Regions from separate parts of the Halomonas sp. ATBC28 genome, predicted to be linked through region 1. Evidence: riboswitches for the same ligand, from Rfam matches in the RefSeq annotation. Region 1 holds a riboswitch; each other region holds the start of a gene.
The links. A riboswitch is a leader RNA that binds a small molecule or an ion and turns the genes downstream of it on or off. The one in region 1 is predicted to bind thiamine pyrophosphate.

Region 1 (2,266 bases):
GGCCCCAAGGTAGGGACACTGCCCGGAAAACTGGCGGCCACCATCCCGGCGACCAAGCTTCCTTGGCTTAACCACCCTGGGAGAATGGCACCCAGCAGCCCCGCGATGCCACCTACAATGGCGGCCAGTGGCGTCATTCGTTGCCACAGGCCCAACAGCACAGGTACCACAATGGCAGCACACAGCAGGTCGGCAATCAAAAACAGACGCAGTACTGACAACCCCTGCAAGGCAATTAATACCACCGGTACCATTACTACCACTGTCACCCAGCGGGCAGCCACCAGTGATACGCCCTGCTGCTCGCTGCGCGCGACCACCAACGAGGCAATACCATTTTGCAGCGTATCAACGCTGGAGGCCACCAAGGTCACCGCTAATACCAAGGCGGGTAGCGTCAGCCAAACAGGAGCATCACTTAACAGGGCAAAAAATGGCATCGGCGGCTCGCCTAATGGCACACCACTCATCGCGGCCAATACACCCAGACCACCAATCACCATGACGACGACTACCGTCATTGCGCCACCTAACCATGCCCCGCGCCCCAGGCTTTGATCGTCTTGAGCGGCCCACACGCGCTGCCAATAGCCTTGATGGAAGAGATTGGCCGCGGTAACCGCGATCACTAGCGTTAACGCTACGCTGAGCGCACTGGTGATGGGAATGGCAGAAAGCGCAGCCTCGTTGGGAATAGTGGGAAGCCGCCATAGGGCCATGCCACCGACCACACACAGCAGTACCAGTAACAACCACGCCTGCCAACGGTCAGTGGCAAGGCTGGCCCGTAGACCACCTGCCGCAGTATAGATGAGCGTGGTAAGCGCCACGCCAATAATCACCAGTGCGGGGGGCACATCGGAAAGCAGCGCGGTAATGGCGCCAATAGCGGTTAGCTCGGCAGCTAAAAAACACGCCATATAGGCGATTGATACCAGCGTTACCCAGCGCCTTACACCAGGGCCATAGCACGCTTCGGCAAACTCGGCGATGCTGCGCCCCTCGGGCAGCGCCCGGCGAATCTTCGGCCCATACAGTCCTAAGACGATAAACGGCAGCGCAGAGCCTAATGCATAGCCTGCCAGGGCCATCGGGCCAACAAAGGCGCCGATTTCAGGAGGAGCAAAGAGAATCCATGCGCCCATGCCGGAGGCAAGGAAGGAGAGCCCCAGGGTAGATGCCGTTTGCGAGTTACGGGCGGTGACATAGTCATCAAGTGGGCCATTCACCCAGCGAGCCCGGAGGCCTAAGTAAGCAAAGCAGCACAGCGCCGCACCAAGCACGGCTAACGTTAGGTAAAGCATGTCGCACTTCCTCCGCCGGTACGAACCGGATCAGGTTCCAGGGTCTGCGTAGCCGCATCTCAGCCCTTTTATGCAGGGCTCCCCTGGCGACAGTGAATGTAGGTGTTTTGCTAAGCGCTTTTTCTAAGTACGTTTTTGGGTACTTTTCGAAGCGCTGTCTCAAGAACTATTCTCAATCAAAATCATAGCTTAGTAAAGTTAAGGGGCGCTGGTCGCCTCTTAGCGAGGCACTCGCCCCATCAGGTAGAACTCCTCATTGGGTGGCGTACCTGCCAGGGTAACCAACCGATTCGACAAGCCAAAAAACGCCGCGATCGCGCCTATATCCCAGCAATCCTCTTGGCTAAAGCCTACTTCCAGCAGGCGGGCAAGCCATTCATCGGTCATTTCACCCACATCGATGGCACAGTGCATGGCGAAATCGAGCATCACCCGGTGGCGCTCGCTAATCGGCGCCACCCGATGGTTGATCGCCACTTGGTCAGCGAGTAGCGGGTCTTTACTGTAAATGCGCACCAGTGCCCCGTGAGCAACCACACAATATAGGCAGCGATTACGCGCGCTGGTAGCCACTACAATCATCTCTTTTTCGGCTTTGGTGAGGGTATCTGATTCGCGCTCCATCAACGCATCGTGATAAGCAAAGAAAGCCCGAAACTCCGCAGGGCGATGGGCCAACATCAAAAAGACATTGGGCACAAAACCCGCTTTCTCCTGAACGGCCAAAATGGTACTGCGAATATCGTCAGGCAGGTCATCCAATGTTTCAGGTACGTTAAAACGACTTAATGATGAAGACATGCTCACCTCTTTATTGTTAAGTTTAGCCATCTCATAAAAACGGCTTAGCGGTTGCGTAACAAAAAGCTAAATTACGAGGCTTTTATTAAGCCGCCCTAATCGCCATACTGAAGATTCGTTCTGTGACAAAAAAACATGCGCTACTCTTAATAAACAGTTCG
Region 2 (2,266 bases), on a different contig from region 1:
ACCTGCAAACGGTCGTTAATGATCAGCGGGACATCGGTGCCCGCCAGAAGCGCTTTTAACCGTTTGGCTTGGGCAATCATCTGTTCGTCGCTGGCATGCTTGTCACGCAACTGCACGATGGTGACACCGCCTTTTACCGCTGCCTCAACCGTTTGTTCCAAACCATGCTCTCGGCAGAGCGTGGCATCGGTGACCAAGTAGAGCGATAGATCAAGCGGCATGGATTGCCTCCAGTTGGGCATAAGTAGTGAGGTCGTCAGGGGTGAGTTGATACAGCGCATCCAGTAGCGCCACTTGAAAACTACCAGGCCCGTTGGCGTGGCTGCCCGCACGCTCCCCTGTGACCGCAAAGCAGGCCAGTGCGGCTACCGTTGCACCCAGTGGGGCATCGCGGTTGGCAGCCACAAATCCCGCCACTAGCGCGCTCAGCCCACAGCCAAGCGTTGTTACGCGGGGCATCAAAGGATGGCCACCGTTAATGCGGTAGTGCTGTGTGCCGTCCGTCACCCAGTCGCTTTCACCGGTCATCGCGACAATACAGCCGTGTTTTTGCGCTAATGCTATTGCAGCGTCCACGGCTTGGTCGGTGGCGGCTGTGGCGTCCACGCCACGGCCTTGGCTAGCTAAACCGTTAAGGGCAAGAATTTCAGACGCATTGCCACGAATCACGCTGGGTTTAGCGGTCAGCAGCTTCGCGCACAGCGTTTGGCGATAGCGCGTGGCGCCAACGGCGACGGGATCTAATACCCAGGGAATGGCATGCTGATCGGCAGTCGCTGTGGCGGTGAGCATAGCGTCAGCCCAGTGGGCAGAGATCGTACCGATATTAATCGACAGCCCCGCGGAGATAGCCGTGAATTCAGCCACTTCTTCAGGCGCATGCAGCATGGCGGGCGACGCGCCGGTGGCTAACAGCAGGTTGGCAGTGCTGTTCATGGCCACATAGTTGGTCATACAGTGAACCAGCGGTGTCACTGAGCGTAGCGTCTCAAGGTAATCGCCAAGCGGGCGTAGGGTCATAGCATCCTCCCGGCAGGGAGGTGGTAAGCGTTACCACGACTCCCTACGCCGGTGTTATCCGGTTCAGGTTCAAAGGGTGCTTCTCAGCCCAACCGTAACGGAGGGCGCCCCTGTCGAGGGATTACTATCCTTGCCTGGAGTAGCCCTGTAAAGCCCCGGATGCGGACGATAGCAATCTAACGAAACGAAATACGCGTACCGTAGGTAAGCATTTCATCAGGTGTCATCGCTTTACCCTCGACCCCAATCATCTCGTCACCACACTGGTCGGCGAAGGTTAGCACGCCGTGGGTCAAGCCCAGTTGGCCCAGGGTATCGCGGATTTCGCCCGTGCCCAGAAAAGTACTGACGTGGCCCTTGTTATCGCTCAGCTCAGACACGCCGTTAGCATGGTGAAAACGCACTTTGTAGATTCCATCCATCGACTCGACTTCAACAATCGGCGAAAAACCGTTGTGAAGCGCATTGGAAAGCTGTTTTAGCGTCAGGTGGTCACCCAGCGTCATATCGATCGCACTCATGGAAAACTCCTGTAGACGCCTCAAAGGTGGGGCATCACTCATGTTGCGGGAACTGCTTTTTGTAAAGCTTATGAAGAATAAGTGTAGGGTTTTTGTTTAGTATTGCCAGTGCGCTTATCGGCACCTCGATACGACACTGCCTACGTGCTTGTAAGGGCTGTTATTATGGCCATAAAGCCCCCATGGTAAGCGGTACGTGAAGCTCAATGGATTCAATGATCAACATCAGCGATAGGAGAGCAAAATGAGTTTTCAAGGCGAGCAGCATCCCGGCGTCGTGGCTACGCCGCCCCAAACTCAAGGGTTTCGTTTAAACCACACCATGCTGCGGGTGAAAGACCCTGAGCAGGCATTGGCGTTCTACTCAAAAGTGTTTGGTATGCAGGTGATGCGGCGGCTGGATTTCGAAGAGATGCAGTTCTCGCTCTACTTCCTGGCCAACCTGGAACCCAGCGACAGCGTTCCGGACGATGCACAAGCGCGTACCGCCTGGACGTTTAGCCAGAAAGGGCTGCTGGAGCTGACCCACAACTGGGGGACTGAAGACCAGGAAGATTTCGCCTATCACGATGGCAATGCCGAACCCCAGGGCTTTGGGCATATCTGCTTCAACGTACCGGATTTGGCAGCGGCCCAGGCGTGGTTCGACGAGCATGACGTCACCTTCGTCAAACGCTCCGATCAGGGCAAGATGAAAGATGTTATCTTCGTTAAAGACCCGGACG
Region 3 (2,266 bases), on a different contig from region 1:
CTGTGATCGCGCATCGATGACAGTTACTCGCTCGTCCTCCAGATGCTGGAAAACATAAGCAGCATCTCGAACCAGAGTGTGGTCGAGTTTGCCAACCACGCTGCCATGCTTGGCCGCATCTGCCACCGAAGCAGAATCGACCTCCCGCCCTTCGGCCAACCACAGCGGCAGGCCGCCATCCAGAACAAACACCTGTTTGAGGCCCATAGCCCGCAGAATCCACCAGGCGCGTGGTGCCGAGTAGATCCCCTGATCGTCGTACAACACCACCAGGCTCTCGGGCTCGATGCCCAATCTACGAACCTCCGCAGTGAACTGCTCTTCCGTCGGGAAGGCGTGAGCTTGGGAAGCTCCGGTATCACAAAGCGCTCCTTCCCGGTCGATCCGGAAACTTCCCGGGATCAGCATCGGACGGTCATAAACAATCGGCTCCTTGCCAACGACATTGGCCATGCTAGCGTCGATCAGTACCAAATGTTCGTTATCCAGATTGTCCTGAAGCCAGTCGGTGGTCACAAGGGGGGAAGACATGGCGTTCTCCGGTCTAGGTCGATAGGTAACAGTACACGATCGCGGACGGGCGCCACCAGCAAGTTGACGCTGCCCACATAATCCACAGCATGCTGATCGACGAACGGCAGAGCGCCGGGCGTGTCGAGCGGATCGGGAGCCGTGTTCATATCGCCTTTTTCTTCAGTGATGGCGGCTCTTCCATTGAAGTTCTATCAACTCTAGCTTGACTCTACTCCACTCTTTCACAACCAAGCAAAGCCTAATTCGGCAGCCCCCCCTTGCATCTCCCCCACCCGCCTCCTACACTCCACCCACGAACAGCTTGACGGGGTGCCGGTGATATCCGGCTGAGATGGCGCAGGGCGTAGCAATTAATGCTGCCAAGTGCTGGTCCCGCTGAACCTGATCCGGCTAATGCACTGCTACTTACACAAGTCGCAGCGCGGGTACCGGCGTAGGGATCAAGCGATGGCCACGGCTTCATTTCACGCCTCCCTTAGTGCCATTTCCTCGATCTTTTTCGCCCCCCTCCGGATCATTACCACCGGAGAAGTCATGGGCTACCGCTTTACTGATCTCACCACCGCCTCTCATGAAGATTGGCGCGCCTATATTGAGCACGATTTTGTGTGCCAATTGGGCACTGCCACGCTGCCTGAGGCGTCGTTTCGCCACTATTTAAAGCAGGACTACCTGTTTTTGATTCACTTCGCTCGCGCCTACGCGCTGGCTGCCTGTAAAAGCCCCACCCTTGCCGATCTTCGCCAGGCCCATGAAGGCTTAAAAGCCATTGTGGATGTGGAGTTGGGCCTGCACGTGGGCTTTTGTCAGGAGTGGGGGATTTCCGAGCAGGAGCTGGAAGCGCTCCCCGAAGCCAGGGCCACCCTGGCCTACACCCGCTATGTATTGGATACCGGCAACCGCGGCGATCTGCTCGATCTGCACGTAGCGCTGGCCCCCTGCCTAGTGGGCTATGGCGAAATCGCCAACTGGTTGAACGCCCAGCCCTCTACCCTACGCGGTAGCCAAAACCCTTTTGACGCCTGGATTGCCATGTACGAAGGCGAGGAGTTTCAGGCCGCCATGCAGGCAGAGCTTGAATGGCTCAATACCCGCTTAGCCGATGTCACCCCCGCCCGCTTTGCCGAACTCAGCAAGATCTTCCGCGATGCCACTCGCCTGGAAATCGACTTCTGGCAGATGGGGTTAGCGCTAATAGACCAAGACCTGACAGCTTAATACAGCACAACAACAAACTATGGAGACCGTAATGAGCAAAACCAACCATTTTTTAGCCGAAACCGCACAGGTCGATGCCGCCGCCATTGCGCCGCTTCCCGGCTCACGTAAGGTGTATATCGAAGGTTCGCGCCCGGATATCCGCGTGCCGTTTCGGGAAATTTCGCTGTCGCCCACCAAAACCAGCAGCATTGACGAAGAGAACCCGCCGCTGCTGGTGTACGATACCTCCGGCCCCTATACCGACCCCAATGCACAGGTTGATCTACGCCAGGGCCTGCCCGCCCTGCGCCGCGCCTGGATTGAAGAGCGCAACGACACCGAATTTCTAGCGGGGCCAACATCGGATTACGGCAACCGCCGCGCCAACGACCCGACGCTTGCCCAGCTACGCTTTGATTTAACCCGCACCCCGCGGCGTGCCCTCTCTACAAAAGACGGGCGGCCTGGAAACGTGACCCAGCTGCACTACGCCCGCCAGGGCATTATTACGCCGGAAATGGAGTTCATCGCC

Region 2: another riboswitch for thiamine pyrophosphate. It lies ahead of thiM (hydroxyethylthiazole kinase); the one in region 1 lies ahead of E0L35_RS18715 (sodium:solute symporter).
Region 3: another riboswitch for thiamine pyrophosphate. It lies ahead of tenA (thiaminase II); the one in region 1 lies ahead of E0L35_RS18715 (sodium:solute symporter).

Annotation. Positions count from the first base shown of each region.
Region 1 covers NZ_VCQL01000017.1:88,013-90,278, reverse strand. The annotation lists gene E0L35_RS18715 (sodium:solute symporter) at 1-1,304, opposite strand, end outside; TPP riboswitch at 1,294-1,399, opposite strand; gene E0L35_RS18710 (peroxidase-related enzyme) at 1,524-2,105, opposite strand.
Region 2 covers NZ_VCQL01000007.1:68,154-70,419, forward strand. The annotation lists gene thiE (thiamine phosphate synthase) at 1-221, opposite strand, end outside; gene thiM (hydroxyethylthiazole kinase) at 211-1,020, opposite strand; TPP riboswitch at 1,044-1,142, opposite strand; gene E0L35_RS09595 (hypothetical protein) at 1,197-1,541, opposite strand; gene gloA (lactoylglutathione lyase) at 1,786-2,266, shown strand, end outside.
Region 3 covers NZ_VCQL01000005.1:71,419-73,684, reverse strand. The annotation lists gene E0L35_RS06850 (sulfurtransferase) at 1-531, opposite strand, end outside; TPP riboswitch at 830-991, shown strand; gene tenA (thiaminase II) at 1,069-1,752, shown strand; gene thiC (phosphomethylpyrimidine synthase ThiC) at 1,784-2,266, shown strand, end outside.